3 regions of the Streptomyces yerevanensis genome follow, and region 3 is predicted to be linked to each of the others. Evidence: riboswitches for the same ligand, from Rfam matches in the RefSeq annotation. Region 3 holds a riboswitch; each other region holds the start of a gene.

The links. A riboswitch is a leader RNA that binds a small molecule or an ion and turns the genes downstream of it on or off. The one in region 3 is predicted to bind cyclic di-AMP.
Region 1: linked by a shared signal. The riboswitch ahead of OP79_RS47065 (M23 family metallopeptidase) and the one ahead of OP79_RS18535 (M23 family metallopeptidase) in region 3 are both predicted to bind cyclic di-AMP.
Region 2: linked by a shared signal. The riboswitch ahead of OP79_RS46230 (C40 family peptidase) and the one ahead of OP79_RS18535 (M23 family metallopeptidase) in region 3 are both predicted to bind cyclic di-AMP.

The regions. Positions count from the first base shown of each region.
Region 1 is NZ_JNWJ01000113.1:193-9,910, reverse strand. Features, by position in the region: gene OP79_RS47070 (DUF6250 domain-containing protein) at 1-653, opposite strand, end outside; gene OP79_RS47065 (M23 family metallopeptidase) at 857-1,783, opposite strand; cyclic di-AMP (ydaO/yuaA leader) riboswitch at 1,786-1,949, opposite strand; gene OP79_RS47060 (alpha-galactosidase) at 2,251-4,350, opposite strand; gene OP79_RS47055 (tyrosine-protein phosphatase) at 4,543-5,340, shown strand; gene OP79_RS47050 (DUF6126 family protein) at 5,380-5,505, opposite strand; gene OP79_RS47045 (helix-turn-helix domain-containing protein) at 5,502-6,128, opposite strand; gene OP79_RS47040 (aspartate aminotransferase family protein) at 6,218-7,624, opposite strand; gene dxs (1-deoxy-D-xylulose-5-phosphate synthase) at 7,621-9,718, opposite strand, start outside.
Region 2 is NZ_JNWJ01000101.1:4,015-14,475, forward strand. Features, by position in the region: gene OP79_RS46210 (ATP-binding protein) at 1-214, shown strand, start outside; gene OP79_RS46215 (LuxR C-terminal-related transcriptional regulator) at 211-978, shown strand; gene OP79_RS46220 (C40 family peptidase) at 993-2,042, opposite strand; gene OP79_RS46225 (hypothetical protein) at 2,496-2,849, shown strand; gene OP79_RS46230 (C40 family peptidase) at 2,945-4,099, opposite strand; cyclic di-AMP (ydaO/yuaA leader) riboswitch at 4,107-4,279, opposite strand; gene pcrA (DNA helicase PcrA) at 4,541-7,006, shown strand; gene OP79_RS46240 (M23 family metallopeptidase) at 7,045-8,628, opposite strand; gene OP79_RS46245 (esterase/lipase family protein) at 8,857-9,816, opposite strand; gene icmB (coenzyme B12-dependent isobutyryl CoA mutase small subunit) at 10,387-10,461, shown strand, end outside.
Region 3 is NZ_JNWJ01000016.1:4,959-15,419, reverse strand. Features, by position in the region: gene OP79_RS18565 (glycosyltransferase) at 1-96, shown strand, start outside; gene helR (RNA polymerase recycling motor ATPase HelR) at 257-2,452, shown strand; gene OP79_RS18555 (MarR family winged helix-turn-helix transcriptional regulator) at 2,509-3,024, opposite strand; gene OP79_RS18550 (dihydrofolate reductase family protein) at 3,107-4,252, shown strand; tRNA gene OP79_RS18545 (tRNA-Met) at 4,352-4,425, shown strand; gene OP79_RS18540 (PP2C family protein-serine/threonine phosphatase) at 4,649-5,731, shown strand; cyclic di-AMP (ydaO/yuaA leader) riboswitch at 6,018-6,174, shown strand; gene OP79_RS18535 (M23 family metallopeptidase) at 6,186-7,205, shown strand; gene OP79_RS18530 (PrsW family intramembrane metalloprotease) at 7,299-8,639, opposite strand; gene trmB (tRNA (guanosine(46)-N7)-methyltransferase TrmB) at 8,688-9,494, opposite strand; gene lhgO (L-2-hydroxyglutarate oxidase) at 9,689-10,461, opposite strand, start outside.

The DNA.
Region 1 (9,718 bases), on a different contig from region 3:
GTCCGGAAGGCGAAGTGCCCACTCGTGTACGGCTCCGGGTCGGCGTAGTCGAAGACGAGCCGCCCGTTGTTCCACCACTGGACGGTCGAGCCATGCGAGAGGATGCGGACGTGGTGGGGCCGGTTCGCCACCAGCAGGGGTTCCGTGTAGTCGTGGATCAGTGGCCGGACGCCCGCCTGGCCGACGTAACGGCGCAGCCGCGTGGTCGTGTTGTAGTTGGCGCCGTAGCCCGAGTAGTACGTTTTGAGGTAGTCGTACTCGTCGAGGGCGCCGCCGCGTTCGGTGGCGAAGAGGTCGTCCGGGGAGCGGACGTCGACGGCGTTCCAGAAGTTGTTGAGGTCCGACACCCGGTCGTTGACACCGCTTGCGGAGACAGGTGTGGCGGTGTACTCGATGACGTACGGCCCCGCGAGCTTCCGCTTGAACCAGACCGTGGCGCCGCTCGGCACATCGATCTCCATGACCCCACGGGAAGCGGTGACGCTGCCACCGTCCTGCAACTCCGTTGCCCACTGCCCCAGTCCGTGCCGGAAGTCGTCGCGGGCGATGAGCCGTCCTCGGTGGCGCACCGACGCGCTCGCGGTCTGCGCGGGGGCAAGGGCCGCGAGTGCGGCACCGGCGGCCAGGGCTCCGAAGGCTCTGCGGGTCGTCATGAAGCGTCTCCTTGGCTGGCGTACGACGGGGCGAGCGGGTCTCGCGCAGGTGCATAGAAAGCGCTTGCCGCAGATCACTTTGACGCCTGGCCGCTGCCGCTGTCGACCCCTGCGGACAAGCCGAAGGCCGGACCCGGGGATCAGGGGTCCGGCCTTCGGCGCGAGAGGAGACGCGATCCGCTCGCGGTGGTGCGCGGGTGGCGTCAGACAGAGACGCCGTGCGAGCGCAGGAACGCCAGCGGGTCCACGTCCGAGCCGTAGTCCGGCGTGGTGCGGATCTCGAAGTGCAGATGCGGGCCGGTGACGTTGCCGGTCGCACCGGAGAGACCGATCTCCTGACCCGCGGTCACGGACTGCCCAGCCGAGACGGAAAGGGACGAAAGGTGGGCGTACTGGGCGTAGTGGCCGTCGCTGAGCTGGATGACAACCTGGTTGCCGTACGCGCCGCCCCAGCCGGCGGAGACGACCGTGCCCGCACCCACGGCCTTGAGCGAAGTGCCGGTCGCGGCCGCGAAGTCGACACCGGTGTGATAGCCACTGGACCACATACCGCCCGACATCCTGTACGGGGTGCTGACGGTCGCGCCCTCGACCGGCATGCTGAAGCCGCTCGAACTGCTGGGCGCCTCGGCTGCCTTGGCAGTCGGTGCCTTCTTCGCGGACACCTGGGGGGCCTCGGCCGCCTTGGGAGCCTCGGCCGCCTTCGACGCCTTGGCCTCGTTGCCACCGGAAGGCGCGGCGGCCTTCTTGCCGATCGTCAGTTTCAGGCCCGGGTGAATGAGTCCCGGGTCACTGCCGACGACCTGACGGTTGTCCTCATAGAGCTTTTTCCAGCCACCGCTGACATTCTGTTCGCGGGCGATCCCCGAGAGAGAATCGCCTGCCCTCACTTCGTACGTCCTGGTCGCGGTCTTCTTCTGAGTGGCGACAGGAGCGGACTCAACAGCCTTCTGGGAAACGGATTCGGCCTTGTCCGGAACAGACGCGGGCACGCTCTGCGGAGTAGCGGCATGTGCGCCGGCCGCTCCCAGCAGCGGAAGTGCGAGCGCGGCGCCACCGGTTGAGGCAACAGCGATCGAGCGGGTGAAACGCGCGGACTTCGGGCGGCGGTGCTTACCCTTCGCGGGCATGACGAATTCCTCTCCGGCGCCTACGAGGTGAGCTGTCGGGTGCGAGCTGGAGATGCCCGGCCACGCTTTCGCGCGGCTTTACCCCAAGCCTGTTCCGGAGACCAGAACAGGCGCTGTACCTGTGGGTCCCCCGCTCCTGCCGTGTACGGATCGGTGTGCGGATTCCGGGCGGCGGCAGGATTAGGCGTCCGTCCGGATTGGTGGCGAACGTAAGCGACCAAGACGCACAGGGACAAGCTTTGGGTTTCCTATGTGCCCCATTCTCTTGATCCTTGACCGAAATCGCCGTCACCCTCCGTTAACCACCGGTCTTCCACCTTCCTGAAATCCCTTGTAAACACCCTTGAATTACGTGGACATGGCGACAGCGCACCGTCACGAATATGACGCTGCTCACGCATCACTAATTCAGGAGTCCCTATTTCAGAGCGAGTTGGAATGAAAGCGCTCCAATACGGACACAACCCTCAGATGCGACACAGGCGGAAAACTGCCGCATCCAGGTCACCGCGCAAGCCGGTCCGCAGTCCGTGATGCAACAACACGGCACCTCTGTACACTTCGCCCGTTTCGAGGCATTCGTACGCGGCCGCCGGGTCGAGCCCTCGCAGCCGTACGGGCGCCACGGGCTCGCCGTAATGCTGAGCCTGGAGCCAGGCAAGGACGACGGCCTGGTCCTCACGGACGTACTGCACGGCGCTCAGCCCGCCCTCCGGCGCCCGCAGCCGGTAGAGGTCGCCGCGTTGCACGACGGGCCGGATCTCCTTGTAGAGCGCCACCCAGTCCCGCGCCTCGGCGAGCTCCTCGCCACTCCACTCGGTCAGGTCGCCACCGACCCCGAGCACTCCGGCCATGGAGCTCACAAAGCGGAAGCGCAGCGAACTCACGCGTCCGTTGAGCTGATTGTTCGGGCTGTCGGTGACCCAGGCGGCCATGGCCCGCGCCGGGTGGATCTGGCTGAAGCCGTGCTGGATGGCGAGCCGGTCGAGCGGATCGGTGTTGTCCGAGGTCCACACCTGGTCCGTACGCGCCATGACACCGAGGTCGATCCGGCCGCCGCCGCCGGAGCAGGACTCGAAGGCGACACCGGGGTGCGCGGCCCGCAGCCGGTCCAACAGGCCGTACAGGGCGTGCACATGGTCGATCCACAGCCGCTGCGGGTACGCCTCTCCGGGCCAACCGGCGTCCGTGAAGCAGCGGTTGAAGTCCCACTTCACATAGTCGATCGGGGCACTGGAGAGCAGCCCGTCAAGCTGCTCCCACAGGTACTCCTGGACGTCTTCGCGCGCGAGGTTCAGTACAAGCTGATTGCGGAGCTCCGTACGCTTTCGTCCTGGTTGATACTGAATCCAATCAGGATGCGCCCGATACAACTCACTGTCCGCATTGACCATTTCCGGCTCGACCCAGATCCCGAACTGCATGCCCAGGGCGTGCACGTCGTCCGCCAGGGGCTTGAGTCCGGCCGGGAAGCGGTCAGGGTTGGGCGTCCAGTCCCCGAGCCCGGCCCGGTCACTGGTGCGCTTTCCGAACCAGCCGTCGTCGACCACGAACAGCTCCACGCCCATCGCCGCCGCCCGCCGGGCGAGTGCCCGCTGCTGCTCCTCGGAGATGTCGAACTCCGTGGCCTCCCAGGAGTTGTAGAGCACCGGCCGGTCCTGGTCCGCGTCCGGGATCACGTACGCCCGCTGGTACGCGTGCCAGGCCCGGCTCGCCCCGCCGAAGCCGTCATCGCTCCACAGCCCCGCGAAGACCGGCGCGACAAAGCTCTCCCCCGGCTCCAGCCGCACCAGGCCGGAGTCGTCGTACCCGGCGCCGCCGGTGATCTGCACGCGCGCGTCCGGGAGTTGGGCCACGGCGATCCGCCACGAACCGGACCACGCGAGCGCGCACCCGTACACCTCGCCGTGCTCCTCGGTCGCCGTGCCCTCGACGTCCAGCGCGACCCACGGCAGATGCTGGTGCCCGGTGTGCCCGCGCCGACTGCCGATGACCTGCTCACCGTAGGTGAGGTCCGTTCGTACGAGCTGAGACTCGGCCGCCCAGCGCCCGTGCGTCTGCGACAGCCGCCAGCCCTCACGCTCCGGCAGCGTCCAGGTCGCCGAGTCGGCGCGCAGGACCTCCAGGGTGGGCCCTTCGTTGGTGAGGGTCACCCAGCGCTCGACGACATCGGTGGCGGGGCGCATCCGGTAATGCAGCGTGATGCCAAGCCCGGAGTCGGAGAACCGCAGCCGCAGTTCAGCCCCATCCGCTTCGCCGGATTCATCCACTTCGTACGCCTCGAAGCGCCACTCCGTACCGCGCCGTTCGTCCGTACGCACGGACAGCGCCGGCCGTACGAAACGGGGGCCGCCCTCGACCGGGTACTCCTCGCGCCCGTCGAGCGGGGACTCGAAGCCCCGGTACTCCGGCCCGGGACGGGCGGCCAGCGCCTCGGCGTCCGCGAGCGCGATGCGCGGGCCCCAGTGCAGATGCAGCAGCTCGTCCTGGTCCGTGAGCCGCAGGGCATAGCTGCTCGTGGGCCCCGAAAGCAGCCACGTACGACCGTCTTTGCCGATCTCCACCATCAAGTCCTCACAGATCCGAACAAGCTCGCTCAAGCACAACATCATCGCAGGCGCCCTCACCTCGTCGGCACCGCCTGTGGACAACGCACCGGCACCGCCTGTGGACAACTGATTGGCCTACGAATCCATGTCGTATCGTCGAGAGCGCGCCCCGCCGACAACAGCGTCGGCCGCCGACTGGGAGGAGCCCCCGTGACGCAGCAGGTCCCGTCGACCGAGCCCGAACTGGCCGGAGTGCGCAACTTCCGCGATGTGGGTGGCCTGCCGACCGAGGACGGCCGACGCGTGGCGCCCGGACTGCTGTTCCGCAGCGGCCATCTCGCGCACGCGACCGAGGAGGACGCCGCGTTCCTCGCCTCACTGGGCCTGCACACGATCTTCGACTTCCGCAACCAGGCGGACAAGAAGCTGGAGGGGGAGGACGTCGAACTGCCGGGCGTACGGAACGTGAACCTGCCGCTGACCGATCCGGCACACGGCGCCGAGTTCTGGACGATGGTCCGCGACGGCGATCTGGACCAGCTGCGCTCGATCCTCGCGGACGGCAAGGCGGCGAACCGGATGATCGAGTCCTACCGCTCGATCATCAAGGAGCGCACTTCCGAGCACTCACGAGTGCTGCACGCGATGGCCGAGGACAGCGTGCCCGCGCTGATGCACTGCGCGGCGGGCAAGGACCGCGCGGGCCTGTCCATAGCCATCACGCTCCTCGCCCTCGGCGTCGAGCGCGAGGCCATCGTGGCGGACTACCTGAAGTCGAACGCCCCCCACCGCCGCTACAAGGTGCGGCGCAGCAGCTCCGCGTCCTCGGCGTACTCCCCCGAGGTGATGGAGCTGCTCAGCCCCCTCTTCGACGCACGCGCCGAGTACCTGGCGGCGGCGTTCGACACGATCGAGGAGACCTGGGGCGACGTCGACACCTACCTGGAAGAAGGCCTTCACGTGACCCCGAAGACGCGGGAGCGGCTCCGGGAACGCTTCCTCGACTGACCGCCCGACGAGCTGACCACACGTCGGCCGACCCGATGCCTACTGGTTCTGCGCGCCGAGCGTGAACAGCAGGTAGATGAAGGCCGCGAAGAGGTGTCCCACGGCCACGTAGATGATGAGCCGCACCCACAGAGCACGCGGGAACTTCTCTTCCATGTCCCTCATGAGGTCGCTCCCGGGGTCGACGGGCCGAGGCACAGCGCGGCCGTAGGGCTCTGCAGCAGAGTGTGTACGAAGAGCAGTTCGACACTGTCCCGGTCCGCGGCGGCGATCCGGTGCGGGGTCAGCGAGTCGAAGTGCGCGCTGTCTCCGGGCGCGAGCGCATGAGCGGTGTCTCCCAGCCGCAGACGCAGCCGTCCCTTGAGGACGTACAGCCACTCCTCGCCGGGGTGGACGCGCACGATGTCGCCCTGCGCTCCGTACGGGACGTGCACGCGAAGGGACTGCATGCCGCGCCCTGCCGCGCCGGCCTGCCAGTACGTCCAGCCGCCCGCCTGCGTGGGTTCCATGTCGGCGGCGCGGACGACCGCGTCCCGTTCGGGGGCCGTCTCGCCGAGCAACTCCGAGACCGTCGTACCGTAGGTACGGGCGAGCGCGAGCAGCATCGGCAGCGAGGGCTGGCGCCGCCCGGTCTCCAGACGGGAGAGATGGGCGGGCGACAGTCCGACGGCGCGGGCCGCGGCCTCCAGGGTGAGTGAGGCGCGGCGCCGCAGCTCACGCAGTTGCGGCGCGACGGCGGACAGCTCGGCGGACGGCTCTTCGGCCGCCCCCGGCTCAGTGGGGCTCATGCCTCCATTCAGCCGGAGATTTGCCTCATCGGCAAACTTCTTGCCTCAGAGGCAAAGGCTCGGAATGCACCGGAGGCAGCGCGACACCCCTACCTGTTGGCCACCGCCTGCTTCACCAGCGTCTTCCCGAAGTCCCACATCAGTCCGCCGCCGTTGTGGGCGTCGTCCATCACGTCGGTGAAGGCGTCCACGAACCGGTCCACGTCCCGTTCGCCGATGATCAGCGGCGGAATCAGCTTTATCACCTCCAGGTGATCGCCCGAGACCTGCGTGAGGATCCGATGCCGCTGGAGCAGCGGTACGACCACCATCTGCGCGAACAGCCCCTTGCGCGCCGCCTGCAACATGGTCCAACGGCTGCGCAGCTTCAGCGACTTGGGCTTGCCGAACTCGATGCCGATCATCAGCCCCCGGCCGCGCACCTCACTGAGCAGCTCGTACTTGTCCACGAGCGCCGCGAGCCGGGACTTCAACTCCTCTCCGGTGGCACGGGCGTTGGCGACGATCTCCTCGTTCTCCATCACGGAGAGCACGGCGAGCCCGGCGGCCATGGCCTGTGCGTTGCCCCCGAAACTCGCGGAGTGCACGAGGACGCGGTCCATCGACGAGTAGACCTTCTTGAAGATCCAGTCCCTGCCGAGGGTCGCGCCCACGGGCACATAGCCGCCGGACAGCGCCTTCGCCACACACACCAGGTCGGGCTCGACGCCGTCCTCGTGCTGGTAGGCGTAGAAGTCCCCGGTTCGGCCGAGCCCCGTCTGCACCTCGTCCGCGATGAGCAGCGCCTTGTGCCGGTGCAGCAACTCCTGGGCAGCGCGCAGATATCCGGGCGGCGACTCGTGCACGCCCTTGCCCTGGATCGGCTCGACGATCAGCCCGGCGACGTCCCCCTTCCTCAACTCCCTTTCCAGTACGTCCAGATCACCGAGCGGCACCGCCGTGTCGGGCAGCAGCGGTGCGAAGCCGTCGCGGAAACCGGACTCACCGTTCACGGACAGCGAGCCGGTGGTCAGCCCGTGAAAGGCGTGCGCGCAGTAGAGAACGCGCGGCTTCCCGGTCGCGTACCGGGCGAACTTCAGCGCCGTCTCGACCGCTTCCGTACCGCTGTTGCCGAAGAACACCCGGTCCAAGTGCGGGCTGTGGATGAGGAGTTGTTCGGCGAGGAGACCTGGCAGGGGCTGGCAGTCGAAGCGGGTGAGGTCGGCGAGCGAGGCGTCGAGGACGTCGTGCAGCGCCTTGCGGACGACGGGGTGATGGCGTCCCAGGCCCATCACCCCGAACCCGGCGAGCATGTCCAGATAGTCGTTGCCCTCAGCGTCCCAGAAGTACGCGCCTTCGGCTCGCTCGTAGTACCTGTCGAAGCCGATGGTGTGCAGCATGCGCGGGAGTTGGTGATTGAGGTGCCGGGCGTGCAGCTCGTAGCGTTCACCTGCCCGCCCGGCGAGTAGTTCGCCGAGGTCGAAGTCCCCGGACTGCGAAGAGGGTTCCGCGGTCATTCCTGTTTCTCCTTGGACATGGGCTCCTTGGCGGCGAGTTCGGCCTCCGTGACGGCCAGGCTCGCCTCCTGGGTCGCCAGTCCCGCACTGATCCGTCCCGCGATCTCGACGGGTGTGAGACCGATGTCGGCCAGCACCTCTCCGCGCTTGGCGTGCGCGAGGAACTGCTCCGGAATCCCGAACCGCCGTACGGGCACGTCGACTTCGGCATCGCCGAGCGCGAGAGCGACCGCCGCGCCCACGCCGGCGGCCCGGCTGTTGTCCTCGACGACGGCGACCAGGCGGTGCTCGGCGGCGAGCGGAGGCAGCGCAGGATCGACGGGCTTGACCCAACGCGGGTCCACCACCGTGCAGTTGACGCCACGCGCTTCCAACAGCTCGGCCGCCTGGAGACACACCGGCGCCATCACACCGACAGCGACCAGGAGCACTTCGGGCTTCTCGCCCCGGTGCAGGACGTCCAGACCGCCCACCCGGCCGACCGCCTCGATCGACGGTCCCACCGACTCCTTGGGGAAGCGCAGCAACGTCGGCGCGTCGTCCACGGCCACCGCCTCACGTAGCTGGGCCCGCAGTTGGTCGGCGTCACGCGGCGCGGCGATTCTCAGCCCCGGTACGACCTGCAGGATGGACATGTCCCACATGCCGTTGTGCGACGGCCCGTCAACTCCGGTGACTCCGGCCCGGTCGAGTACGAAGGTCACGCCGCAGCGATGCAGTGCGACATCCATCAGTAGCTGGTCGAAGGCGCGGTTGAGGAAGGTCGCGTACACCGCGACGACCGGATGCAGTCCGCCCGTCGCGAGCCCGGCCGCGGACACCGTGGCGTGCTGCTCGGCGATGCCGACGTCCCACACCCGGTCGGGGAACCGCTCCGCGAACTTCGCCAGGCCCACCGGGTGCAGCATGGCCGCCGTGATCGCCACGACGTCCTCGCGCTCCTCCCCGATCCGTACGATCTCGTCGCCGAACACCGAGGTCCAGGCAGGTCCGTTGGAGGGCGAGAGCGGCTCGCAGGTGAGCGGGTCCATCACGCCGACCGTGTGGAAGTGGTCCTCCTCGTGGGCGAGCGCGGGTTCGTAACCACGCCCCTTCTCGGTGAGGCAGTGGATGAGTACGGGCCCGTGGAACCGTTTCGCGCGCCGCAGCGCCGACTCGACGGCCCCGACGTCATGCCCGTCGATGGGTCCTACGTACTTCAGTCCCAGGTCCTCGAACATGCCCTGTGGCGCGAACGCGTCCTTGAAGCCCTTCTTCGCGCCGTGCAGCGATTCGTAGATCGTGTTCCCGATGACCGGCGTGCTCAGCAGCACGTCCTTGCCCCAGGCCAGCACCTTCTCGTAGCTGTCGGTGGTCCGCAGGGTGGCGAGGTGGTTGGCGAGGCCGCCTATGGTCGGCGAGTACGAGCGCTCGTTGTCGTTGACGACGATGATCAGCGGCCGGTCCTTGGCGGCTGCGATGTTGTTCAGCGCCTCCCACGCCATGCCGCCGGTGAGCGCGCCGTCCCCGATGACGGCGACGACATGGCCCTTCTCCCCCTGCACCTGGCGGGCCTTGGCGAGTCCGTCGGCCCAGCCGAGCGCGGTGGACGCGTGGCTGTTCTCGATGATGTCGTGCTCGGACTCCTCGCGTGACGGGTAGCCGGAGAGACCGCCCTTGCCGCGCAGCTTGGAGAAGTCCTGACGTCCTGTCAGGAGTTTGTGTACGTAGCTCTGGTGGCCGGTGTCCCACAGGATGCGGTCGACAGGCGACTCGAAGACCCGGTGGAGTGCGATGGAGAGCTCCACCACCCCCAGATTGGGCCCGAGATGCCCACCGGTCCTGGCCACCGCGTGCACCAGGAACTCCCGGATCTGCCCCTTGCCGTTGCCGGAGGCGACCCCCAGGTCCGCCTCCCTCGCCTCACCAGGACCGTTCACGACGCAGCCCATCACCGCGACGCGCAACGGGACCTCCATGCCCTCCAGACCGGCCGTGACCTCGTCCGCCAGCTTGTAGACGTCCACCTGGGCACGCCCGCACGACGGGCAGGACACGATCTCGAGGCGTCGCTCCCGCAGCCCCAGCGACTCCAGGATCTGGATGCCGACCTTG
Region 2 (10,461 bases), on a different contig from region 3:
GCAGGTCTACGCCGAGGTCGAGGGCAGGACGGTCTTCGTGTCCGTCAGGGACCGCGGCCCCGGCTTCGACCTGGACGCGATACCCGCCGACCGCATGGGCGTCAGAGAATCGATCATCGGCCGCATGGAGCGCAACGGCGGCACAGCCCGGCTGCGCGCCGTGCCGGACGGCGGCACGGAGGTCGAGCTGGAGATGGAGAGGGCGGAGACATGAGCGAGGCGAACGAGCCGACCGGGACGGTCGAGCCGGGCGATGGCGGGGCCGCCGAGCCCGACGCCCCGGCGGGCACACCCGATGCGGCGGACGCCGGGCCCGGTCGGCGGGTCCGCGTGGTCCTCGTCGACGATCACCGCATGTTCCGTACGGGGGTCCAGGCGGAGATCGGGCAGACCGAACGGACGGGTGTCGAGGTGGTCGGAGAGGCTGCCGACGTCGACCAGGCCGTCTCGGTCATCACGGCGACACGGCCCGAGGTCGTCCTCCTGGACGTGCACCTTCCGGGCGGCGGCGGTGTCGAAGTCCTGCGCCGCTGCGCCGCGTTGATGGCGGATGCCGAGCAGCCCGTACGGTTCCTCGCGCTGTCCGTCTCCGACGCCGCCGAGGACGTCATCGGCGTCATCCGGGGCGGTGCGCGGGGCTATGTGACGAAGACCATCACCGGCACGGACCTCGTCGACTCCGTCTTCCGCGTCCAGGACGGCGACGCGGTCTTCTCCCCGCGCCTGGCCGGCTTCGTCCTCGACGCCTTCGCCTCCACCGATGCCCCGCCCATCGACGAGGACCTCGACCGCCTCACCCAGCGCGAGCGCGAAGTTCTCCGCCTCATCGCCCGCGGCTACGCCTACAAGGAGATCGCCAAGCAGCTGTTCATCTCGGTGAAGACGGTGGAGTCCCACGTCTCGGCGGTCCTCAGAAAGCTCCAGCTGTCGAACCGCCACGAGCTGACCCGGTGGGCAACGGCACGACGGCTGGTCTGACCGTCAGTCGCGAATCACACCACCCGCGTAGCTCCCGCGAACGGCATCTCGTCCAGTGGGGCCAAGCGGACCGGGGCCGAAGGGTTGGGGGCGTGGATCATCTGGCCGTTGCCCACGTAGAGGCCCACATGGCTGATGCTGGAGTAGAAGAACACCAGGTCACCGGGGCGGAGTTCGGAGCGGGGGATGCGCTGGCCGGCGTCGATCTGGGCATACGTCGTGCGAGGCAGCGAGATCCCCGCGGAGCGGTACGCGGCCTGCATGAGGCCCGAGCAGTCGAAGGCGTCGGGGCCGGTGGCGCCCCATACGTACGGGCTGCCGAGCTTGTCGTACGCGTACGAAATCGCAGCCGCAGCCCGGGAGTTGGGAGCCGCGGCGGTCGAGCCCGCATCCCGCGGGGCGGAGCGTGAGGCGCGGGCCGTGGCGGCGTCGTCCGCGCCGATCCGGGCGCGCTGTTCGTCCGTCAGGCGGGACAGGAGCCGCCGGGCTTCGCCCAGCTTTCCGGTGACCGTCTTCTTGTGCCGGTTCAGCGCCGCCTGCTGGGACTTGAGCGAGGCCAGCTCGACATGGGCGGCCCCGCGCAGCTGCTCGATCTCGCGCAGTTGGCCGCGTACGCGCGAAACTGCCGAGGCCTGTCGGCTGCCGGCGCGTTCGGCGAACGCGGCCTCGTCCAGGTACTGATCGGGGTCCGAGGAGAGGATGAGCCGCAGCGCGGGGTCGAGGCCACCGTCCCGGTACTGCGCGGCGGCCACCGAACCCAGCGCGTCCCGCTCGGAGTTGAGCCGCTCCGTCCGGCGGGCGGCCTCGTCCTGGAGGGAGTCCACCCGGTCCTCCGCCTTGTCGGCCTTCTCCTTCGCCCCGTTGTACTTCTCGGTGGCGACCTCCGCCTCCTGGTACAGCTTGTCGACCTTCGCTCTCACCTGATCCGGTGTCAGCCGCGGCTCGGCGTGCCCCGCCCCGTCGAAGGAGGTAGCACTCGCCGCGCCCGCGAGCGCGATCGTGAAGGCTGTGCGGGCCGTATTGCCGCCGAGCGAGCGCTGTCTTGGCTTGCGGTGCGCTGCCACCTGGACACACTTCCTTCCCGAAGGGGAACTTCCGTACGACCGCGGAGCGATGACGCCCCTGGCGTCCGGCGGCGGCCCGCACAGGGGGAGCGGGCCGCCGCCGGATCTTCTCGGCGGTGATGCCCGGCTGCCGCCCCTGGCCCGGGCGGCGGTGGGGAGCCGGTCACCTGGGGAGGGACGCTAAACCTGAGAGGGCGGGCTTGGTGACGCCATGTACGGAACTGTCGGGACTGAGCCGTGCGGTGACCGTATGTGACCGTGATCCCGGCCTGGTGCCGTCGAGTTGGCGCGGGGCGTTGATCGATGCGGGGGTTGTGGAGGACCGGGCGGCGCGGCGGTGCTATGGGTCCGTCAGCGTCTGTCGGGGTCCGTCAGTCTCCGCAGTACGGGCTCCGCCCAGGGGCGCGGGGCGGTGTGAGGCCGTACACGAGCCCCCGATTAAGCTCCGGCTTCATGGACGTACTCATCCATCTCTTCGTCGGCCTGCACATCATCGGTATCGCCGCACTCCTCGGCGGCTTCCTCACCCAGATGAAGGCGATGGGCGAGGGCACGGCCCGCTTCGGGCCCGCGATGCTCCACGGCGCGTTCACGATGCTCGTCACGGGCGTGATCCTGGTCGGCCTCAACCAGGCCGACGACCAGACGGTCAACAACATCAAGATCGGCGTCAAGCTGGCGTTGCTGATCGTGATCCTGGGCCTCGTGTATGTGAAGCGGGACGAGGAGAAGGTGGAGAAGGGCCTGTTCGGGCTGGTGGGCGGGCTGACCATCGCGAACGTCTTCATCGCGGTGCTCTGGACCTGACGGGCCTTGGAGAGCCGTAAGAACCGCCCCTTGAAGAGCCCCAAAAAGGGCTCACGCGCGCGTGCATCCCAAAAAGGGGTCCACGCGCGCGTGCCTCATGCCGGGCGGACCACGCTGTGGATCGGCATGTAGTAGATCGACTCCTCGCGGACGTACGCACCCGGCTTCGGGGCGTGGATCATCATGCCGTCGCCGAGGTAGAGGCCGACGTGGCTGATGTCGTCGTAGAAGAAGACGAGGTCGCCGGGCTGGGCGCTGGCGACCGAGACCTGGGTGCCGATCTTGACCTGGTCCCAGGTGGTGCGCGGGAGGGTGACGCCGGCGGCCTTCCAGGCGGCCTGGGTGAGGCCGGAGCAGTCGTAGGAGTCGGGTCCTGACGCGCCCCAGACGTACGGCTTGCCGGTCTGGGAACGGGCGAAGGCGAGCGCCTTCTCGCCCTTGGCGGTCGAGGTGCCCGCGGAGCTGCCCGTGCCGGTCGAGGTCCCCGCGCCGGTGGAGGGCGCGGGAGTCTGCTGGGCCTGCTGCTGTTGGCGGCGCTGTTCCTCCGCGGCCTGCTGCTGCCGCGCCAGCTCCTCCGCCTTGCGCTGGGCCTCCTCCCGCTTCTCCCGCTCGATCGCCGCGAGCCGCGCCTTCTCCTCGGTGGTCAGCCGCGAGAGCAACTGACGCGCCTCGGCGAGCTTGCGCTGAACATCCGCCTTGGACGACTTCAGGGTGTTCTCGGTCTTGGTGAGCGACTGAAGGCTCTCGGAGGCCTCCTGACGCCGCTGCGTCATCTCGGACTGCTGCGTCGCGTAGTCCTCGACGGCCTGCTGCTGACGGCTGGTCAGCCGGTCCATCAGCTGGTTCTGGTCGAAGTAGTCCTGCGGGTTGTCCGCGAGCAGCAGAGACGCGGTGTCAGGGGCGGCGGCGCCCGTGCGGTACTGCGCGGCGGCGAACGTACCGAGCTCCTCGCGCGCCTCGTTGAGCTTCTGCGTGCGCGAGGCCACCTCGTCAAGGAGGTTGTCGGCCTTCTTGCGCTGCTTGCTGCTCTTCTCCTTGGCGCCGTTGTACTTCTCGGTCGCCGTCTCCGCCTGCTGGTAGAGGTCGTCGACCTTCTTCTGGACTTCGTCGAGGCTGGGCTGCGGCTCCGCGGAGGGCGAAGCGTTCGCGGTCTGCGACAGGAGAGCCACCGAGGTGAGAGCGGCGGTGGCGAGGGCAGGGGTACGTATGCCCTTGGGACTGGACGACCGCGCTTTGCGGTGTGGCGCCACGAAGGCGACTCCTTCCGTGCTCCGCCTACCGAGTTAGCTGTCGGGTTCGGGCGTGTGCTTCGGAAGGTTTGCCCTACGGTCCTTGTCCCCTGAGGGAGTTGGACCGATTCACCCCAAAGGTCGGTGGGTCCCCGGCTCCGGGCGGCCACGAGGGCGTTCCGGACTCGGCGGGAGCCGCACGGCCCGGCGACGTTCGCCGGTGGGGGTCGAGCGGCCCACTGCGAAAGCTAACCAACTCGTGTGGCTCTTGTGAAGGTTGATGAGCGAATTGTCCGATACGTTTTCGTGACCTTAGCCTCAGGTGCCATGATCCGTCGCCGACCGTGACGGGACGGTCCTGGAGGGTGAGAGAAATCCCGGCAGGCTCCCGGCAGGGTCGTACCGGCCGAGTTCTCAGGGCGGCGGCGAGGTGTCGGTGGGGGAGCCTAGACTCGGAGAGCGATGAGCAGCCTCTTTGATGACAGCTTCCTGGCGGACCTCAAGCCCTCGCGGGACCACGAGGAAGAACCCCCGCCGCCGCCCGAGGACGAGCACGTGCCGGAACAGGTTCCGGACGATCTGTTCGGCGGGAAGTTCGACGTGCCGCCGGACCGGGAGGCCTACTACCGCGATGGCGCCCCGCGCCCCCACGTGGACGCGGCCACGCTCCTGGAGGGGCTGAACGACAACCAGCGCGCGGCGGTCGTGCACTCCGGCTCCCCCCTGCTCATCGTGGCCGGCGCCGGCTCCGGCAAGACCCGTGTGCTCACACACCGGATCGCGTACCTGCTCGGCGAGCGGAATGTGCATCCGGGCCAGATCCTCGCGATCACCTTCACCAACAAGGCCGCGGGCGAGATGAAGGAACGCGTCGAGCACCTCGTCGGCCCGCGCGCGAACGCGATGTGGGTGATGACCTTCCACAGCGCGTGCGTCCGCATCCTGCGCCGGGAGTCGAAGAAGCTCGGCTTCACGTCCTCGTTCTCGATCTACGACGCCGCCGACAGCAAGCGCCTCATGGCCCTGGTCTGCCGCGACCTGGATCTCGACCCGAAGCGCTTCCCGCCCAAGTCGTTCAGCGCCAAGATCTCGAACCTGAAGAACGAGCTGATCGACGAGGAGGACTTCGCCGCCCAGGCCTCCGACGGCTTCGAGAAGACCCTCGCCCAGGCCTACGCGATGTACCAGTCGCGGCTGCGCGAGGCCAACGCCCTCGACTTCGACGACCTGATCATGACCACGGTCAATCTCTTCCGGGCCTTCCCTGACGTCGCCGAGCACTACCGCCGCCGCTTCCGCCACGTGCTCGTGGACGAGTACCAGGACACGAACCACGCGCAGTACGCGCTGGTGCGTGAGCTGGTCGGGCCCTCCGGCCCCGAGGACGACCCGGGCGAGCTGTGCGTCGTGGGCGACGCCGACCAGTCCATCTACGCCTTCCGCGGCGCTACCATCCGCAACATCCTCCAGTTCGAGGAGGATTACCCGGACGCGAAGACGATCCTCCTGGAGCAGAACTACCGCTCCACCCAGACGATCCTCACCGCAGCCAACGCGGTCATCGAGCGCAACGAAAGCCGCCGCCCCAAGAACCTGTGGACCAACGCGGGCACGGGCGCGCGCATCACGGGCTACGTCGCCGACACGGAGCACGACGAGGCGCAGTTCATCGCCGACGAGATCGACCGGTTGACGGACGCCGGTGAGGCGAAGGCGGGCGACGTCGCCGTCTTCTACCGTACGAACGCCCAGTCCCGTGTCTTCGAGGAAGTCTTCATCCGCGTCGGCCTGCCCTACAAGGTCGTCGGCGGCGTCCGCTTCTACGAGCGCAAGGAAGTCCGGGACGTCCTCGCGTACTTGAGAGTTCTCGCCAACCCGGAGGACTCCGTACCGCTGAGGCGGATTCTCAATGTCCCCAAGCGAGGCATCGGCGACCGGGCCGAGGCGATGATCGACGCACTCGCCTCGCGGGAGAAGATCAGCTTCTCGCAGGCGCTGCGCCGCGTCGACGAGGCGTATGGCATGGCGGCCCGCTCGACGAACGCCGTCAAGCGGTTCAACACGCTGATGGAGGACCTGCGGACCGTCGTCGAGTCGGGCGCGGGCCCAGCGACCGTCCTGGAAGCGATCTTCGAACGCACCGGCTACCTGGCCGAGTTGCAGGCCTCCACCGACCCACAGGACGAGACCCGCATCGAGAACCTCCAGGAACTCGCCGCCGTGGCCCTGGAGTTCGAGCAGGAGGCCGGTGAGGGCGAGGCGTCGGGCGGGCTCTCCGACTTCCTGGAGCGGGTCGCGCTCGTCGCCGACTCCGACCAGATCCCGGACGAGGAAGAGGACGGCTCCGGCGTCATAACGCTGATGACCCTCCACACCGCCAAGGGCCTCGAATTCCCCGTGGTGTTCCTGACCGGCATGGAGGACGGCGTCTTCCCACACATGCGCGCCCTCGGCCAGACCAAGGAGCTGGAAGAGGAGCGGCGACTCGCGTACGTCGGTATCACGCGCGCGCGGGAGCGGCTGTATCTGACGCGGTCCTCGATGCGCAGCGCCTGGGGGCAGCCCTCGTACAACCCGCCGTCCCGATTCCTGGAGGAGATCCCGGACACACATCTGGAGTGGAAGCGGACGGGTTCCATGGGAGCGGTGGCCTCCGGCCCTGCGGCGGGCGTGGCGGCCTCTCTGTCGTCCTCCCGCTCGCGGTCGGCGGCCTCGGGCGCCTCCGGCTTCGCGACGCGGCGGGGCGGGGCCACGGAGAAGCCGGTGGTGTCGCTGGCGGTGGGGGACCGGGTCACCCACGACCAGTTCGGGCTCGGCACGGTGGTCGGCGTGAAGGGCACGGGGTCGAACGCGGAGGCGACGATCGACTTCGGGGACACCAAGCCGAAGCGGCTGCTGCTGCGATACGCGCCGGTGCAGAAGCTGTAGCCCTGCGGGGCTTGGCGGCCCGCGGCGGGGCGGGTCGGTTACGTCGGGTTGAGGCCGTGGCTGCGGAGCCACGGCAGAGGGTCGATCGCGCTGCCGCCGCCCGGGCGTACCTCGAAGTGGAGGTGCGGGCCCGTCGAGTTGCCGGAGTTGCCGGAGAACGCGATCGGGTCGCCGGCCTTCACCTCGGTCCCGGAAGCGACCTTGTAGGTGGAGAGGTGGCAGTACCACGTCTCCGTACCGTCCTTCGCGGTCACGATCGCCATGTTCCCGTACGCGCTGTTCCACTCCGTACGGACGACGCCGTCGGTCGCGGCCATCACCGTCGTGCCGTACGAGACGGGGAAGTCGATGCCCGAGTGCACGGACATCCAGTTGATGCCGGCCTGGCCGTAGTAGGCGCTGAGCCCGCGCTGCTCGACCGGCAGCGCGAACTTCGGACGCAGCCGCTCCTTGCGCGCCGCCTCCGCCGCCGCCCGTTTCTTCTCGGCCTCCTGCTGGGCCTTGAGGTCGATCCGCTCCTGTGTACGGCTCGCCCGGTCGGCGAAGTCGTCCGCGTCCGCGGTCAGGCTCTCGAGCTGGGTGTCCAGCTTGTTGTTGGCGGTCGCCGGCTGCACGGCGGTCGTGCTGGCCGCGGCCGTCGTCTCGTTGCTCTCGTTCCCGTTCCCGCTGCCCACGGATGCCGCCGCGATCCCGGCCACACCCATCACACACGCGGACGGCACGGCGACCGTCAGCAGAGCGGAACGCTTGGGCGGGGTACGGCGACGGGAGCGGGATGCGGTGCGTGACCCCGAGCGGGGAGCCGGGAGGGTGGCGACGGGGGTGGCAGGGGCGTCCGGGGAGGTCTCTTCGGCGCCGTCGAGGAGAGGGAGTTCGTCGTGGCTGCCGGTGGCGGTGTCGGGGTCCAGGTCGTCGGAAGGGCTGAACTCGTCCTCTATAGAGGCCTGTTGTTCGTACGTGACCTGCTCGAAGATCGCTGTGGCCTGCTGGTCGTACGGCTCGTGTTGCTCGTACGACTCGTGCCGCTCACCGCCGTCGGAGTTCCACGCCGTCGCGTCGTACGCACCCGAGTCGAAGGTCTGCGTGTTCCACTGCTGGGCCTGGCCGATCGGTTCGGCCTGAAGCCAGGCGTTCGCGTCCCACTGACCGCTGACGTCGGGGCCCGTGGACTGCGCTGGGATCCCGGTCAGCCGCTGGTGACCGGAGGTGTCCGTCCAGAGGCCGGTCGCGTCGTGGCTGCCGGTGTCGTACGTGGCGTGGTGCTGGGCCGCGTACGGGTCGTAGTTCGGCGTCGGGTGACCGCTGAACGTCTGGTGACTGCCGGACCACTGCGTGGCGTCGTACGAACCCGTGCCGCCGCTGCCCGGCAGGTCGCCGAAGAGGGGGTCGGTCTCGAAGCTCGTCGTGGCCTCGAAGGGCGTCGCCGCGCAGGCACCCGGTGCACCGTATGTGTCGTAGACGCCGGTGGGCGCCGCGTCAAAACCGGTGGCGGTGTAGGCGTCGTACGTGGTGAAGTCGCCGTACTGGATCCCCTGCTCGCCATACGACGCGAAGTGCGTCGAGGCGGCTTCGGGAGCCGCGGCCGGGGGCGCTACGGTCCCCGACGGGTGACGGTCGTTCACCAACTTCTCTTTCGCCTCGACGACAGGGGCGCTGGCAGAGCAGTGCGGTGACTGTACCCGGCGGTACGCGGGCGCGACAATCTTCGGCTTCCATCCCCCGTTCAGGAAACGGGCATTCAGCTGCCTTTCGGCGGACTGCGGGCGCGACTTTGGCCTTTCGTACGAAGAGTGTTCGACGGCGTGGGGGTGTTTCCGGGTGTTCGACCGGCGCCCGGGAGCGTGTTGCGACTACGCCACGGTCAGTCCGCCGGCGCGGGCGGCGGCGGGAACTCCCGCCGTCTCCTCGAGGTCGAGTGCCTGCCGTATGCCGGCCGCGACCGCTGGGTGCACCGGCAGGGCGAGGTGACCGATCCCACTCACCCGTACGTTCTGTGTGAGCAGGTCAGGGTGCTCGACACAGGCCGTCTCCAACGGGTCCATCAACTGGTCTAGATCGCTCCAGAAGCTCACAAACCGGGTCCGGCAGGCCGGTGCGGGCTCGCGCAGTTCCTCGAGCACGGTGGAGCCGGGCCGCATCTGCCGCACGATCGGATGCGCGTTCATCAGCGGCACCACGCGCGTGCCCGAGTGCGGTGTGCCCAACGTCACAAGCGTCCGCACGCGGATGTCGCCGCCCAGACGCTGCACGTAATAACGCGCGATCAGCCCGCCGAGGCTGTGGCCGACGACGTCCACCTCCTGTTGACCGGTGCGCTCGCAGATCTCCTCTATGTGCCGGCCGAGCAGCTCGGCAGCGGTACGTATGTCGCAGGTCAGGGGGGAGTAGTTGAGCGACTCGATCTGTTGCCTGCCGTGCTGCGCGAGGGAGCGGCGCAGCAGCACGAACACCGAGCGGTTGTCTATGAATCCGTGGAGGAGGACGACCGGGGGCTTGGACTGGGTGGGCAGGCGAGTGGCCTCGGCGTCACGGTCGGTCTCGGTCGCGGTCCCAGCGGTGAGGTCGTCGGGTGCGCGGCGAGGCCTGGGGACTGAGGCGGGGACGAGGGTGGGGGAGGGCGAAGTGGCGCCCTGGCGGCGTTCTTGGGTGATGCCCGTGGGATAGAGGATCAGGTGTCCCGCGAGGATCGCGACCTCAAGGGCCGTGGCTTTCAGGAGAGTCAGCGAGAGTCCGGCCAGTCTGTTGGGCAACAGTCGTTGACAGAGCGGCAAAAGCGGATAAAAGGGCAGTACTGCCCTGGTGACCTTCATGGCCGACCTCCCGTCGGCGCACGGAAGGACGGCCTTGTCCCCCGTGTGCCCTCATGGGAAACCGCCGACGAGAGCAACGACGGTGCACGGGTGGCGTTTATCACGTCCGTGGAACGACGGGGCCTCCCGTCGTCGTGCATTCGCCGATATGCCGCACCATCCGGCCGCGTGGCTGGCGGCGCGGAGGTGCAGCGACCTCGTGGCGGCTCCCCTTGCGCCCGGCCCGGCTGTGGCCCATGTGCCCCAGGGTGCGGGATCGGTGCGCGGCGAACTTGTCCCATCGTGTGATTTCCCCCTCGGTCTCCACCGCGAAACTGCCGGTTGCGGGATGGTGGCGATAACGTTCGTTCACTCCCCGGCCGACGCGGTGCGGGGTGGCTGTGCCGCTGGGTACACCTGACGTGGGCTGACATGAAGCGGTTGCGACGAGTCGCCGTCGGCGTCCTGAGGTGTTATCAGTCGATACAAGCCGGTGCGGGACGGTAACAGGTTGATTTGGTTTTTTGCTAGATGCGGATTCCTGCAGTCCGGTTTCTCTGGAGATCTTGTCGGTTCATGGAGGCAGCAGTGATGGGTGTGGCATCCGGTCCGATCCGCGTGGTGGTGGCCAAGCCGGGGCTCGACGGTCACGATCGTGGGGCCAAG
Region 3 (10,461 bases):
CCCGAGACCGGAGCACGAGCAGCCGCCATCGCCGCCACGATCCGTACCGACGGGGCGGCGGTGGCCGCGAAGCTGCTGCTCGACGCGATCAGCTGAGAAGGGCCGCCGGTGCCCGCGTGCACCACGCGGGCACCGGCGAGCCAGGACCAGAACGCCAAAACCCAGAACGCCGCAGAAGGCCAGAACCCGGACATCTGGTCCCCTCGACCGACAACGGCCACAGGGTCGCAAACGACCCCAGATCGGAGCCGACGACGTGAACCCGCTGACCACCAGCGTGTTTGACCTCCCCGACCACCTTTCCCCCAAGACCGACCCGAAGCTGATCGCCGACGACGAGCAGCACTTCGCGGCCATCGCGGAGTGCCTCGAGCAGACGATCGCCGAGGTCTCCGGCCGCCTCGACGCCGAGCGCAGGGCACCCGGCGGCATGGGCCGGCACGCCATGGACCGGGACACGGAGATCCACCGGCTGACCAATCGCCTGCGTACCCTGCGTCGCTTCGGTCTGGACCTGTGCCTCGGCCACATGGTCGGCGCGGACGACCAGGAGCCGGTGTACGTCGGACGACTCGGCCTCACGGACAGCACGGGCCGTCGGCTGCTGGTCGACTGGCGTTCCCCGGCGGCCGAGCCGTTCTTCGGAGCCACCCACGCCAACCCGATGGGCCTGGCGAGCCGCCGCAGGTATCGCTGGACCCGCGGCCGGATCAGCGACTACTGGGACGAGGTGTTCACCGCGGACGGCTTCGCCGGGCACGCCGCGCTCGACGACCAGTCCGCCTTCATCGCCAGCCTGGGCAGCAACCGGTCGCCGCGGATGCGAGACGTACTCGGCACCATCCAGGCCGACCAGGACGCCATCATCCGCGCGGGCTCCCGCGGCGCTCTCGTCGTCGACGGCGGTCCGGGTACGGGCAAGACCGTCGTCGCCCTGCACCGCTCCGCCTACCTCCTCTACTCCGACCCTCGCCTCGGTCACCGCCGCGGCGGCGTGCTCTTCGTCGGTCCGCACCGGCCCTACCTGGCGTACGTCGCCGATGTCCTCCCCAGCCTCGGAGAGGAGGGCGTACAGACCTGCACCCTGCGGGACCTCGTCACCGAGGGCGCCGCGGCAGCGGTCGAGGCCGACCCGGACGTGGCCCGCCTGAAGTCGTCCGCGAATCTGGTGGAGGGGATCGAGAAGGCCGTCAGGTTCTACGAGGAGCCGCCCACCCAGGGGATGACGGTCACGACCCACTGGTCCGACATCTGGCTGAGCGCCGACGACTGGGCCGTGGCGTTCGATGCGGCGGAGCCCGGTACTCCGCACAACGAGGCGCGCGCCCAGGTGCTGGAGGAACTGCTCACGATCCTGGTGGACAAGCACGGCGAGGACGACGCGGACGGTTTCTCGCCCGACCTGCTCCGCAAGTCGCTGCGGCGGAACAGGGAGCTGCTCACGGCCTTCAACCGCGCGTGGCCGCTGCTCGAGGCGACCGACCTCGTCTCAGACCTGTGGTCGGTGCCTGCCTACCTGCGGATGTGCGCTCCCTGGCTCAGCCGCGAGGACGTACAGAAGCTCCAGCGCGAGGACCCCCAGGCCTGGACGGTCTCCGACCTGCCGCTCCTGGACGCGGCACGGCAGCGGCTCGGCGACCCGGAGACGGCCCGGCGCAAGAGCCGGTACGAGGCCATCCTCGCCGCCCAGCGCGAGCGCATGGCGCAGGTCGTCGACAACCTGGTCGACGCGGTGGCCGACTCCGGAGCCGACGGTGACGACGGCGAAGGCCTGGTGAGGATGCTGCGCGGCGAGGACGCCCAGGTCAGCCTGGTCGACGAGTCCGAAGCGCCCACCGTCGACCCGGACCTGCTCGCCGGCCCGTTCGCGCACATCGTCGTGGACGAGGCTCAGGAACTGACCGACGCGGAGTGGCAGATGCTGCTGCTGCGCTGCCCGTCCCGGAGCTTCACCATCGTCGGCGACCGCGCCCAGGCCAGGCACGGGTTCACGGAGTCATGGCAGGAACGGCTCGAGCGGATCGGGTTCGACCGGATCAACCTGGCCTCCCTGAGCATCAACTACCGGACGCCGGAAGAAATCATGACGGAAGCCGAACCGGTCATCCGAGCCGTACTCCCGGACGCCAACGTGCCGACCTCCATCCGCAGCGGCGGCGTCCCCGTCGTCCACGGATCCGCCTCGGAACTGAGCTCGATCCTCGACACCTGGCTCACCGCACACGCCGACGGAATCGCCTGCGTCATCGGCGACCCCACATTCCGTACGACATTCCGTACGCCGTCGTCCCGCGTCCGCTCCCTGACCCCGGAGCTGTCGAAGGGGCTCGAGTTCGACCTCGTCGTCCTCATCGACCCGGAGAAGTTCGGCGAGGGCATCGAAGGAGCGGTCGACCACTACGTCGCGATGACCCGGGCGACCCAGCAGCTCGTCGTCCTCACGAGCACCTGACGTTCACGAACACCTGACGCCGGACGAACGCCCGCCGCCCATGTGAACCGGGTCGCCTATGTGAGTTGGGTGGACGAGCGCCGCCGCCACGGCAGATCGTCCGACGCGGGCTGACCCCCGTCCCCCTGGAGCGCCCCCGCGACCCCCGTGAAGATCTCCTCCAACTGCCCCACCTGCTCCGGGGTGAGGTGCTCGAAGAGCGCGGTGCGCACCATCTCGACATGACCCGGCGCCGCCCTCTCCAGCACCTCCATGCCCTCGTCGGTCAGGAACGCGAGGCTCCCGCGCTTGTCCATGCGGCAGCCTTCACGGCGTACGAGACCGTCCTTCTCCAGGCGCGTCACGGCGTACGTCAGCCGGCTGCGGGTGATCTTCAGCGCCTCGGCGAGATCCGTCATCCGCAGACATCGGTGGTCGGTCTCGGAGAGGGTGGCCAGGATCGTGTAGTACAGGTGCGGCATACCGGCCTCCTGCTGGAGCTGCCGGTCGAGCGCGTCCTCCAGAAGGTGGGAGGCGGCGATGTACGCGCGCCAGGCGCGTTGCTCGTCGGGGGTGAGCCAGCGGGTCGTCATGCCACCCAGTGTAGGTACTGTTTAAAAATTGAACCACCATCGCCCGAAGCAGACGCACCGAGCCGAGCGGAGAGTACGCCCCATGCCCCACCCCTACGTCCTGTTGTCCGCCGCCGTCTCCCTCGACGGCTACCTGGACGACACCGGCCCCGAACGGCTGCGGCTCTCCGGCCCGGCCGACTTCGACCGGGTCGACGAGGTGCGGGCCCAGTCCGACGCGATCCTGGTCGGCGCGGGCACCCTGCGCGCCGACAACCCCCGCCTCCTGGTCAACTCCGCCGAGCGGCGCGCGGCCAGGCTCGCGGAAGGCAGCCCGGAGTACCCGCTGAAGGTCACCGTCAGTGGCAGCGGAGACCTGGACCCGGCCCTCAACTTCTGGTCCACGGGCGGCGAGAAGATCGTCTATACGACGGACAAGGGCGCCCCGAAAGCCACAGCGGCCCTCCGCGGACTGGGCGTCGACGTCGTCCCCGTCGGACCGGAGCTCGACTGGACGGCCGTACTCGAGCACCTTCACGACGTACGAGGCGTACGGCGACTCATGGTCGAAGGCGGCGGACGCGTGCACACGCAGCTGCTCCAGGAGGGCCTCGCGGACGAGTTGCAGCTCGCCCTCACGCCCCTCCTCGTGGGCCAGCCGGACGCACCTCGGCTGTTCGGACCCGGCGGCTACCCGGGCGGGGTGCGCAACCGGATGCGGCTCGTGGAGACGCGGCCGGTGGGCGACGTGGTGCTCATGCGGTACGTACCCACGGCGCCCGGTGCCGGCGGGCTGGCCTCCGCCGCCGACCGGCACTGGCTGGAGCTCGCCTGCGAGCTCGCCGACCGGTGCCCGCCCTCGCGGACCGCGTTCAGCGTCGGCGCGGTCGTCGTCGCGGCCGACGGCACAGAACTGGCCCGCGGCTACTCCCGCGAGTCCGACCCCGTGTCGCACGCCGAGGAGGCCGCCCTCGCCAAGCTCGACCCGGCCGACCCGCGCCTTCCCACCGCCACCGTCTACAGCAGCCTGGAACCCTGCGCCCGCCGCGCCTCCCGGCCCGCGCCCTGCGCCCGGCTGATCCTCGAAGCAGGAGTACGCCGCGTGGTCACCGCCTGGCGCGAGCCCGACACGTTCGTGCCGTCCGCCGACGGAAGCGGTCTGCTTTCCGCCCAGGGCGTCGATGTCGTCGTACTCCCGGAATACGGGGAGCGGGCCGCTGAGCCCAACCGCCATCTGCTCGGCCAGTGACAGGGACCGGCTGGGCTGAGAGCAGCGGACCGGTTAAGAGCAGGGAGCGAAAAACCGTGTGCTGAGCGTCCCGCGGATGGCGTACACTGGTCTTACCGACGCGGGGTGGAGCAGCTCGGTAGCTCGCTGGGCTCATAACCCAGAGGTCGCAGGTTCAAATCCTGTCCCCGCTACTGAAGACTCAGGGCCGGAACCTACGGGTTCCGGCCCTGAGTGTTTTTCCCGGCGTTCCCGGCGTTCCCGGTGTTCCCGGTGTTCCCGGTGTTCCCGACGGTCCTCCTGTCCCCGATGGCCCGCTCACCCACTCGGCCCGCACAGGTCGCTCCCCGACCACTCGCCGGGAAACTGGACAGAGCGCGGTGAAGGGCAGGAGACACAGTGGTGGGGCCCGGAGAAATGGAGACCGGCGGGCGGAGCGCCGCGTACGTCCGTACCCTCGTCCGGGCTCTCCCGGTGCTGCTGATCGTCGCGGGCGTCTGCTACGACCTCCTCACCCCTCCCCCCTTCACCGCGGTGCCCTTCTTCACGGTGGCCCCGCTCATCGCCGCACCCCTCTCCACGTTCGCCAACACACTGCGCACCGGAGTCGTGGCCGTTGCCTCCCTGTCCCTGCTGCACATCAGGGGCTCCTTCGACGTGGGAGCGGCCACGGAGGTGGCCACCGCGGCGGCGGTCGCCGTGCTGGCCCTTGTCATCAACCGTCTCGTACGCCGCAGTGACAAACGTCTCGCTTCCGCGCGCGAGATCGCGGAGGCGGCCCAGCGCGCCGTACTGCCCGAGCCGGCCGAGCGGATCGGCGGGCTCGACATCGCGGCACGGTACGAGGCGGCGCAGGCGGACGCGTTCATCGGGGGCGATCTGTACGCCGTGCAGGACACCCCGCACGGCGTACGGCTCGTCGTCGGGGACGTACGCGGGAAGGGCATGGGCGCGGTGGCGGCCGTGGCCGTGCTCATCGGGGCCTTCCGGGAGGCCGCCGAGCAGGAGGCGACCCTGGAGGCGGTGGCGCAGCGGCTGGAGCGGGCGCTGGTGCGCGAGGCCGCCCGGCGCGGCGGCCTCGAGGCGGTCGAGGGCTTCACCACCGCCGTACTCGCCGAGATCCCGCACGCTGGCGCTGTCGTACGCCTCGTCCACCGCGGTCACCCGGGGCCGCTCCTGCTGTACGGGAACGGCTCGCTGGACACGCTGCGGGCCGAGGACCCCGCACTGCCGCTCGGGATGGGCGAGTTGGGCCCGTGGCCCGACCGTGCGCAGGAGGTCCCGTTCCCCGGCGGGGCCACCCTCCTCTTCTACACGGACGGGGTGACCGAGGCCCGGGACCGGCACGGCGTCTTCTTCGACCCGGCCCGGTGCCTCGCGGGCCGGACCTTCCGAGGCCCTCGGGCGCTGCTCGCCACGCTCGTGGAGGAGGTCGTCCGGCACACGGGAGTCGGGGGCGCGACAGACGACATGGCGCTGCTGGCGGTCAGGAGGCCGTGAGGCGGATTCTTGAATCGCCCCGGGTCTGATGCCTGAAGGGCCTCAATATCACCGGTAGTAGTTGAGTCAACTCACTCCGGTTAGCAACTGAAACATTGTCAACAGAAGTCACAGCGGTGAATTGCCTCCGAGTCGCGGTCAACTCGCCCGATTCATCCCGCTCATGACCTGAAAGTCCAGGCCAAGGCCGCCAACGAATCTCCAGAACAGCTTGGAATCCGGTGCCTGCCTCTATTAACGTTCGATAACGCAGCGCGGTCGTCCCAGCCGGCACAAGAGTCGGCTCCGTGCGCACGCGCCGAATCCCGCAAGGGAACCGGGGAACCACCAACTTGGGGTGAATCGGGCGTTGTTCTCGGTGGAGACACCGTGAGTGACGCGCGTAGGAGACCTTCCTGCTCCGAACCCGTCAGCTAACCCGGTAGGCGACAAGGAAGGAAAGGAGTGCGCCTACGTGGCGTCCAACCGGCCTGCCCCCCAGACCTCGTTCGCACCGGATGAGCAGCAGCCCGACTCATTCGGCTACGGCAAACGCCAGGACGAGGAGACCTGGGAGGAGTGGAACCCCACAGAGGATTCCCTCAAGCCCATCCGCGGCAGGCACCGCGTCGGCAAGCAGCGCGGCGGAGGCCTCGCACGCAGCTCGACGGTTCTGGGCGTCGGCGTCATAGCGGCCGTCAGCGCGGGCGGTATGGCCAGCGCGAACACCGGCAAGCCGCCGGTCTCCATCACTCTGCCCGACCTGCCGCTGATCTCGGACGACGAGCCCGAGGAAGAGGCCGGTTCCACTACGCCGCTCACCCAGGCCGGTCTGACCACGGCGGACGCCAAGCAGGGCAACTCCCACGCGGGTGAGGCCCTGCGCGCCCGCATCGTCCTCCAGGCCGAGCGGCAGCAGGACCAGGTGGACCGCGAGGCCAAGAGGGCCGCGGAGACCGCCGCCGCGAAGAAGGCCGCCGAGCAGGCGGCCAAGGAGCGGGAAGCGGCCAAGGCCAAGGCCGAAGCCGCCAAGGAGAAAGCGGAGGAGGAGGCCCGGCAGAAGGCCGAGGCAGAGCGCCTCGCCGAGCTCGCCAAGAGCTTCGCGCTGCCCACGTCCTCGTACACCATCACCTCGACCTTCGGTCAGTCCGGCGCGCTGTGGTCCTCCGGGACCCACACCGGCCTGGACTTCGCCGCCCCGACGGGTACGCCGCTCAAGGCGGTACACAGCGGCACCATCACCGAGGCCGGCTGGAACGGCTCGTACGGCTACCTCACGAAGCTCAAGCTCGACGACGGTACGGAGGTCTGGTACGCCCACCAGTCCTCGATCAGCGTCAGTGTCGGCCAGAAGGTCAGCACGGGCGAGGTCATCGGCCGCGTCGGTGCGACCGGCAACGTCACCGGTGCGCACCTCCACATGGAGGTCAAGACGGCGGGCGGCGACGGAATCGACCCGGCGGCGTGGCTGCGGAGCAAGGGGCTCAACCCGTAAGTCCCGACCAGGTACCAGGTCTTCGACGCCATCCGCTTTCGGACGAGAAGCGGGTGGCGTCCTGGTTTTTCTTGGTGCCGGCCTGGTTCCGGGCTAGTTCCGGTAGGGGTTGTAGGCCGGGTCGTACGCCGGGTAGGGCGACCCTTGCCCGTACGTGTTCCCGTACGTGTTCCCGTACGCGGGCCACGGCGGCGGTACCGGGAGGGGAGCCGTCGCCCGGGCCGCGTACGCCAGCGCGGGGCGGGCGAGCTCGCGGCGGGCCCACAGCTCGTGGAGCAACTCCCGCTCCCGTACGACGAAATCGGTGCTCGCACGGCCGCGGCGCCCCCGGTGGCGCAGGAACGCCAGCGATGTCGCGTACGCCTCGTACTCCGCGACCGCCCGCCCCGCCGCGCGTCCGCCGTGATGCGTGGCGTACTCACGGGCCAGTCGCCGCGCCTTCATCGAGCCGAGCACGAACGGCTCGGGAACGGTCAGCCAGCCCGCCATGGCGTACGCGGGCAGTTCGGTGCGGATCGTGCCGAGTTCACGCTGCCGGGTCCAGATGGCCAGCCAGGTCAGCAGGCCGAACGCGGGCACCATGAACGCCGCGTACACCGCGAAGAAGCCGTACGTGCCGAAGGTCGAGGAGCCGTTCCAGAGGGCATGCATGCCCATCGCCAGCAACAGGCCCGTGAAGGGCAGCAGTACGCGTCGTATGTGCTGGCGGTCCGCGGAGAGCGCCGCGATGCCGAAGCCGATGCCTGTGAGCACGGTGAACAGCGGATGCGCGAAGGGCGACATGATCACGCGTACGAAGAAGGTGGCGGCCGTGACGGAGGCGATGCCGCCGTCACCGCCGCTCAGCTGGTCGGTGCCGAAGGCGGTGCCGAGGTAGAGGATGTTCTCGGTGAACGCGAAGCCGGTCGCGGTGACCCCCGCTATCACCACGCCGTCGACGATCCCGGTGAAGTCCCGTCTGCGGAACAGGAAGACGAGTAAGACGGCGGCGGCCTTCGCGCTCTCCTCCACGACGGGTGCTATGACGGTCGCGCCGATCGTGTCGGCGCTCGACGGGTCCGCGGTGGCCGTCGCTATCCATCGCGTCGCGAAACTGTTCGCCACGATCGCTATCAGCGCCGCCGCGCAGGCACCCCAGGCGAACGCGAACGTCAGGTTCCGCCAGGGCCCCGGCTCGACCCGGTCCAGCCAGCGGAACGCGGCGATCAGCAGCGGGACGGGCAGTACGGCGAGGCCTAAGCCCACCAAAAAGCCTTCGGTGCCGGTCTGTTCGCGGACCAGGGCCAGGATGACGAGACCGGAGAGGGCGAGCAGGGTGGTCAGCGCGCCGTAACGCACCCACTTGCGGCGCCACCAGTGTGTATGCCGCCGGGTGCCTCCGGCGGGGGTGCCGGGGGGCGGGGGGTACGCCGGATACGGGGGACTGGTGGCCACGGCATCGACCCTAACCAGGGAGGGGGTTGGCTGGCGATGGTGCCGGGCTCACGTGGCGCTGCGCGTGATGCTGGATGGCACGCGGAGGAACAGCAGATCGTGCACCACATGTCCCTTGTCCAGGCCCTGGCCCTCAAAACGGGTCAGCGGGCGGAAGTCCGGGCGGGGCGCATAACCGCCGTCCGGTCGGGTGTTCTCGAAGTCCGGGTGTGCGGTGAGGACTTCGAGCATCACCTCGGCGTACGGCTCCCAGTCCGTGGCGCAGTGCAGCAGCGCGCCGGGCCTGAGGCGGGACGCGGCCAGGGTGAGGAAGTCCGGCTGGATCAGGCGGCGCTTGTGGTGACGCTTCTTGGGCCAGGGGTCCGGGAAGTACACGCGCAGGCCGCTCAGGGAGTCCGGCTGGAGCATCTCCCTGAGCAGGATGATCGCGTCGCCGTTGCCGACCCGGATGTTGGACAGACCCTTCTGGTCCGCGAGATTGAGGAGGTTGCCCTGGCCCGGGGTGTGCACGTCGACGGCGAGGATGTTGGTGTCGGGATCGTCGGCGGCCATCCGCGCGGTGGCCTCGCCCATCCCGAACCCGATCTCCAGCACGACGGGCTTGTCGTTCCCGAACAGCTCCGCGAGATCGATCTTCCGCTGCCCGTCGATGTCCAGCCCCCACTTGGGCCACAGCCGCTGCAAGGCGTCCGCCTGCCCCTGGGTGACCCGGCTCCGCCGCGGCTGAAAGCTGCGGATCCGGCGCTCGAAGTGGGAGCCGGCGGGGTCGGGGCGAGGGCCGTCGGGGAAGCGGGGTTCGCCTTTGGCGCGGGGGTGGGGGCGGCGGGACTCTTCGGTGTTTTGACGTTCAGACACAGTGGTTCTGATTCTACGGAGTGGGTTGGGTGCGGGAAGCCGCAGTCTTTTCAGGGGCGCGGGGAACTGCGCGACCAGCCACGACGGGCCCGCAGCCGCGACACGACGTGTGACCCACCACCCCCTGGCGGGGGGCCTGGGGGCGCAGCCCCCAGTTTCGGGAAGGGGCGGGGCTGGGGAAAGAAACTCCGCAGTCACCCCCGCCCCAACGCCTCCAGAACCCGCCGCCCCACCTCACGCCCAATCGGAAGCGAAGCGGTAGCCGCAGGGGACGGCGCGTTCAGCACATGAACCGTCCGCGGCCCCTCCCGAAGAAGGAAGTCGTCCACCAGCGTGCCGTCCCGAAGGACCGCCTGGGCGCGGACGCCCGCGGAAGCCGGAACCAGGTCATCCGAAGTCACCGCGGGCAACAACCGCCGCACAGCAGCGGCAAACGCCGCCTTGGACACCGACCGCCGCAGCTCACCCCCGCCATACCGCCAGTGCCGCCGAGCGATCCTCCAGGACCCGGGCCAGGCAAGCGTCGCCCCCAGCTCCCGAGCCCGTACGGTCCGCCAGTCATATCCCTCGCGGGCCAACGCCGGCACAGCGTTCGGCCCGATATGGACACCCCCGTCGATCCCCCGGGTGAGATGCACCCCGAGGAACGGAAACGCGGGATCCGGCACCGGATACACCAGCCCCTTCACCAGCCAGGGTCGCGCCAGCGAGTAGTACTCCCCCCGGAACGGCACGATCCGCATCCCGGGCTCGTCCCCGGCAAGACGAGCGATCTCGTCACAGTGCAGCCCCGCACAGTTGACCAGCACACGCGCGCGTACGACGTCACCATCGCCCGTACGAACGGCGACCCCGAGGTCGGGACGCCGGTCGATGTACGTGACCTCCGCCCCGTACCGAATCTGCGCCCCGGAAGCCTCCGCAAGCTGCCGAGCCACCCCTACGAAGTCACAGACGCCTGTCGTGG